2 linked regions of the Sinobacterium norvegicum genome follow. The protein of the gene in region 1 interacts with the protein of each later gene in a pairwise test. Links are inferred from orthologs where the notes say so. Each region holds a gene or a part of one and is shown on either strand. Other genes may lie near its edges. The genes, in order: L9P87_RS11590 and ung.

Evidence for each region.
Region 2: the proteins of L9P87_RS11590 (region 1) and ung interact in binary tests that used the Escherichia coli proteins (3 or more experiments, as listed by UniProt). The link is inferred for Sinobacterium norvegicum from one-to-one orthologs.

What each region holds. Positions count from the first base shown.
Region 1 is NZ_CAKLPX010000002.1:558,377-561,530, reverse strand. Bases 244-3,068 are described here. They hold L9P87_RS11590 (type I restriction-modification system subunit M), read left to right. Parts: upstream 244-809; coding sequence 810-2,327; downstream 2,328-3,068. Other genes in these bases: L9P87_RS11585 (hypothetical protein), read left to right, coding at 2,324-3,068; L9P87_RS11595 (WYL domain-containing protein), read left to right, coding at 244-808. In the rest of the region: more of L9P87_RS11595, read left to right, coding at 1-243; more of L9P87_RS11585, read left to right, coding at 3,069-3,154. UniProt on the Escherichia coli protein: The subtype gamma methyltransferase (M) subunit of a type I restriction enzyme. The M and S subunits together form a methyltransferase (MTase) that methylates A-2 on the top and A-3 on the bottom strand of the sequence 5'-AACN(6)GTGC-3'.
Region 2 is NZ_CAKLPX010000008.1:1,790-5,024, reverse strand. What follows is about bases 121-3,026. They hold ung (uracil-DNA glycosylase), read right to left. Parts: upstream 1,963-3,026; coding sequence 1,279-1,962; downstream 121-1,278. Other genes in these bases: L9P87_RS17390 (alpha/beta fold hydrolase), read left to right, coding at 2,848-3,026; L9P87_RS17395 (hypothetical protein), read right to left, coding at 2,456-2,755; L9P87_RS17400 (group II truncated hemoglobin), read left to right, coding at 2,076-2,459; L9P87_RS17410 (hypothetical protein), read right to left, coding at 121-1,216. Also shown: more of L9P87_RS17410, read right to left, coding at 1-120; more of L9P87_RS17390, read left to right, coding at 3,027-3,235. UniProt on the Escherichia coli protein: Excises uracil residues from the DNA which can arise as a result of misincorporation of dUMP residues by DNA polymerase or due to deamination of cytosine.

The sequences.
Region 1 (3,154 bases):
CCGCACTGATCTGGTATCACGTTTTGGCATCAAGGAAGCAGCCGCCTCACGAGACCTTTCTTTATATAAAGAACTCGCCTCTAAAAACATCGAATACGACACCAAAGCTAAAACCTATATTCAGCGAGATGGTTTTTCGCCACTCTTTGAATATTCAGGTAGCCAAACATTAGCGGCGCTACTTCATGGCTTTGGTGATGACTTTGTAGGCACTCAAAAACCCATCGTCACCTGCGAAGCTCCGACACAGCTTAACTACCCAAACATACAAACTTTAGCGCTCATCACCCGAGCCATACACAACTGCCAAGTTTTGAAAATTAAGTACCGCTCACTATCCAGCGGCTTAAGCGAACGTGAAATTGTGCCTTTCGCATTGATTGATAACGGCCTGCGTTGGCATGTTAGAGGTTACGACAGAGCTCGTGAACGCTTTGCTGATTTTGTTGTTAACCGTATTGAAACACCACAACTTATCAATGAAGAGATTCCAGAAGCACAAACCAAGACTGCCGATAATCAATGGAATCGTATTGTTGATTTAAACATTGTGCCGCATCCAAGGCTTTCTCACCCCGAGACTATTGAGCTTGAATACGGTATGGAAAATGCCGTGTTAAAAGTCCAAGCAAGAGCAGCAGTAGCTGGTTATCTTTTGCGGCATTGGAACGTCGACTGTTCTAAGCAGCACTCATTAACGGGCCCAGAGTTTCACTTGTGGCTTCAAAACACACCCACTTTATATGGCATCGATAACTTACAGTTAGCAGCTGGTTATGAGTCTGAAGTAATTGAGACAGAACAATAAAATGACACTGATTAATCTAAAAGACCTCGAAGCTCACCTCTGGCACGCCGCTCATATTATTACCGGCCCAATAGACGCTTCAGATTACAAAACATACATCTTCCCGATTCTTTTCTTTAAACGTGTTTGCGATGTTTATGATGAAGAGTTTGAAGAGGCAATGGAGCAAGTCGGCGACAAAGAGCTTGCCAAAGGCGACATGTTCCACCGTATTCAAATTCCAAGCGAGTGCCACTGGAAACACGTATTTGAAAAAACAAAAGACATTGGTCAGGCATTAAAAGATGCTTTTCGAGGCATCGAACTCGCTAACCCACAGCTACATGGAATATTCGGTGACGCCAGTTGGACCAACAAAGAGCGTCTTTCGGATGAGCTCTTAAGCACCTTGCTTAATCACTTTAATAAAGTGAATCTTGGCGTTGCCAGTGTTCGTGATGATGATATGGGTCGCGCTTATGAATACCTCATTAAACGCTTTGCAGACAAGGCTAATAAAAAGGCCGGTGAATTCTATACACCACGCACCATCGTTCGTTTAATGGTAAATATCCTTGACCCGAAAGCGGGTGAAAGCGTTTATGACCCTGCATGCGGAACCGGTGGCATGTTGTTAGAAACCATTCACCACGTTAAAGAAAACGGCGGTGATCCGCGCTTATTGAAGATTAAAGGCCAAGAAAAGAACCTCACCACCGAAGCCATTGCTCGCATGAACTTGTTTCTGCATGGCATGGAAGATTTCGACATTATACGTGGCGACACGCTTCGCGAACCTAAATTTCTAGTCAGTGACCGACTAGAGACGTTTGATAATGTGATTGCCAATCCCCCCTTTAGTTTAAAAGAATGGGGTTACGATCTCTGGTCGGCAGACCCATATGGCCGTAAACAGTTCGGTTTGGCCCCTAAAACCAATGGTGATTTTGCTTGGGTGCAACACATGTTCGCGTCCCTCAATGACAATGGCCGAATGGCCGTTGTATTACCTCACGGCGTGCTCTTTCGTGGAGGCGCTGAAGGAAAAATTCGCACCCAATTACTCAAAGAAAACCGAATTGAAGCCATCATCGGTGTGGCATCTAACCTGTTTTACGGCACAGGCATTCCAGCTTGTATATTGGTGTTACGCAAAGAGCGACCGAAGGCTCATAAAAATCATATTCTGATCATCAACGCCGAAGAAATTTTCACCAAGGGCCGCGCTCAAAACACGCTGTCTAATTCGCAAGCCGATAAAATCTATAGCATCTATCACACTCAAGAACAGCAAGGACCCTCTACTAAAACCAGAAAAGGTGCAGATGAGATCGAAGGCGTTGCTCGCTGGGTGCCGCTATCTGAAGTCAAAGAAAATGACTTCAATTTAAACATAGCGCGTTATGTGCAAAAGCCGCTTGAAGAAGAAACTATTACGGTAGAAGAAGCATTGAAAGATTTCCAAAGTAAATTGGCAGATCTGGAGCAAGCCGAGGAAGAACTGGAAGCCTTACTGATAAAAGAGGGTTTCGAAGTATGAAATTAGATAAGGCTTTTGCAGAAGATATTGAGCTAAGCATCACAGCGCAAGAAGCAGACAAACAGTTTGCAGAGGGGAAAATTAAATCCAAATTTAGCTTTCAGTGTCCAGATGACAAATGCGACGCACCGGTTACCTGCGCCAACTTAGATCGCCCCAAACTAAAAAGAAAACGAGACCCCTATTACAAAGTTGTGGGTGAGCACACTTCACAATGCGATATAGCAAAGGACATCGATCCTCAGAAAAAAAGTTCAAGAATCACCACAGATATCTATAGCGACAGCGATGAATATGTCGATCACGCTATCCGTCTAAACCTGCAACCACCCAGCACCAAAAGACCTGAGCCAACAGGTAATACGTCAGGCGTATATGATACGGAAGCAAGAGCTCGAGCAGGCCATAGTCCAGAATCTGGCAAGCGAAAAATCCAACGTTCAAAAACACTCTCGTCACTGATTGATGCTTTTTTAGCGAATGAAACGCACACAGTACAACTTCCTGAAGTCGGCGTTATCGACATCAGGGATTTGTTCGTCGAAATCAATGGCCAAGACTTAACTGAGCTCGAAGACGAATTCAGAATTTATTATGGAAAGGGGTGGATAAAAAAACGAAAAGGTGGGTATGGTTTTGTGTTTGCTAACAAACTCAAGTTCGGCGAACTAGAGAGTCAACCGTCTACATATATGTCAGATAGCCAAATCGAAGATGGTAGCTTCAAACGATTCAAACAATCGACTCTAGATAAACTTGCCAACAATTATCCTAAGAAAATATTTTTGCTATCCGAGACCACACCTTACCCCAATGGAGACTTTATT
Region 2 (3,235 bases), on another replicon or contig:
GTCGGGCATACCGCCGCTGCTCTATCACTTCTCGCTTTTCTTTAGAGCGTCGCTGCATGCCCAGAATAATGGCCTGACCATTCGACATATGTATATTTATTCTTACATTATAAGTTTTTCGGGTCATGCCGTGCTTGTCTGTTATCGTGAAGGTCTTCACAGTTTCGCCACCCGAGGCACCGGTTTCGCCGGTTAAGTAGCAACGAACCTCCAAAATCTTGTCCTCGGTCAGTGACCAGTCTTTTAACGAGGCGAGCTTCTTACGGGCACGCTCGACAAAACGCGGGGTGTCAACATCGATAAGATACGCCCCCTCGCCGCTGGATGTTGGAACGGATGTCTCAAAATCCCCCATCACAATTTGACCCGGTGAGGCACCATCGAGCATCCGCGCCAATTCGATGGTAACGTCGCCGACAATATAGCTAAACATGGTCGGATTCAGCCCCTCGGCCTGGTAGAACTCGTAATGACTGCCCATGTGAAAACCGGTGCGGATCAGCGGCACGGTGTTGCCGACGGCGCGGCGACGGGCAATGGCGTTATCCATGACTACTAACAGCATAAACAGGTAGAGGTTGAGGCTGGCCTCCGGGGTGTTGTCGCGACTCCAAATATAGAAGCCATCACCGGTGGTGGTCCGGGTGAAGTTGATCTCGATATGCTGCTTTAACAGCTTGTGATAGGACGAGTTAATTGAATAGGACAGACTGTTTAACTGACTGGTTTGCTCGAAGGGGGTGAACAGCGAGAAATCGACAATATCAAACAGCAATACCGCCCGCTTATCGACATAACTGATGCTGTAGCGGTGCAGCAACTCCTCGACCAGCGACTGGGCGGCACCATCATCGGCAATCGGCACCGGCAGGTCGATGGCAATTGGCTCCAGCCCAAGGCGCTTGGCCGTGCCATTAAACGCCTGTGCCTTCATATAGCGTCGGCCAGAAATCAATTTTTTGATAAACAAGCCGTTCAATGCCTCGAGACGGCTGTCGACGGCGGTCTGATTGAGCGCGGCGGTATACTGTGCCAGAAAATAGTGGGGCGCCATTAACAGCTCGATGCCCTTGGCCGTGGTACGCCAGCACAGCACAATGTTCTGCCCCAGGCCCCAGTGCTCACGAATAGCCGCCTCTAGAAACTTCAGATTGCCGCGCTGTAATATGCCAATGGCGACACCGTGTTGCTCGGATAAACTTTCCGAATCACTCATAGCTCTTCCCTAAGGCCTGTATCGGCCTCCACCCAAATACTTATTTATTTGATATATCAGTATTATAGCTGCCAGTCGATGGCATCTCGACCCCGTTGTGATAAATATTTATTGGCCTGTGAGAATGGCTTGCTGCCCCAAAAACCACGGTAGGCCGATAATGGCGACGGGTGCGGCGCCATCAACACCTTGTGGCGACGGGGGTCGACGTTCTTCGCCTTCTTCTGCGCGGGCGCCCCCCACAGCAGAAATACCACATCCTGGCACTGTTGATTAATCGCCTCGATAATCGCATCGGTCAGGGTCTCCCACCCCTTCCCCTTGTGGCTTGCCGCCTGGCCCTGCTCGACGGTTAGCACATTATTGAGCAGCAATACTCCCTGCTGTTGCCAACGCTCGAGGCAGCCGTGGGACGGTGCTTCGACCCCGAGGTCATCGGCCAGCTCCTGATAGATATTGCGCAGTGACGGCGGAATCTTCACCCCCGGCAACACCGAGAACGACAGGCCGTGGGCCTGGCCTGCGCCGTGGTAAGGGTCCTGGCCGAGGATAACCACCTTGACCTCATTCATCGGCAAGCCTTTAAAGGCATTAAAGATGGCGGCGTTATCGGGAAATACCGTCGCCTGTCGCTGGCGCTGCGCCAAGGTTTTTTGCAGCGCCACCATGTAATCTTGCGCCAGTTCAGGGTTGATCACTCGCTGCCAGCTCGAGTCTAACTCCTCGGTTAATGCCTTAAGATTCATTGCGCCACACTCTAAAATTACGTTAGATCAATTCTAACAAAAATTTATAGCAATCTAATATCGCAATGGAGGGGATTTTCTTACAATAGGGCAAAAGATAATGAGGAAAGACCATGTCCACCCCCTACCAGCTACTCGGTCAAGAAGATGGCATCCGCGCCCTGGCCAACGCCTTTTATGAGGCGATGGATGAATTGGAAGAGGCCCAGCCGATTCGTCGCATGCACGCCGACAACCTCGATGCCATCAAAAACAGTCTGTTTATGTATTTAACCGGCTGGTTGGGCGGACCGCCATTGTATGCCGATGCCACCAGCAGCGTCTGCCTAACCACACCGCACAAGGGCTTTAGTATCGGCGAGAAAGAGCGCGACCAGTGGTTGCTGTGCATGGACGCGGCGCTGGAGAAAATCAACGCCAGCGATGAGGTAAAAGCCATGCTGAAAGAGCCGATGTGGCAACTGGCCGATTTTATTCGCAACAACGATAAAGGCTAAAGAATACCGTTAAAGGCAATGCCCTTGGCGGCCAGGTGTTGCTTGACCAGGCCATCGAAGGATTCCTTGGCCATTAATTTCCAGCCCTCACCCACGGTGGGCTGGGCCAGCCACCAGATGGGATTGACCCGCAAATAGTGAAATTCTCGATCCTCGGGTAACTCTAAGACGACAAAAATGCCCTCGTCGAACTTCTCCAGCAAAGATAATGTGGCCGCGATCAAACTGTCGGTTACCTCTTCGCCGTCGGTATAACGCACATCGGCGTAAGCCGCTCTGCCCTGATCAATATCCACACCTGCTCCCAATAAAATCACTCTAAGACAACCGATTATAACCATTAAACTGTTAGAATCGATGCCTTTATTTTCACCACGCCAGTATCCGTATGATGTCAGCCGCACAAACTCGTCAGTATCCACCACAGACACGCAGCCTCAGCCTCGATGATGGCACCCGCCTGAACATTCTCGACTGGCGACAATACTGCCAACACCGCGACCGCCCCTGCGCCATTCTGCTACACGGCTTTACCAATAACAGCCATATTTGGCAGCCGCTGGCCGACGACATCGCCACCGCTCAACCGCTGATTGCCATCGACTTCAGAGGCCACGGCGACTCGGATTGGGACCCCGAGCTTCGCTATCAGCACGACCAGTTGATGGCCGATGTGGCGGCGGTATTACAACAGTTGGCCATTGGCCAGCACCACTTAATCGGCCACAGCCTGGGCGCCAGAATCGCCCTGTTACTGGCCGCCGAGCACAGCGATA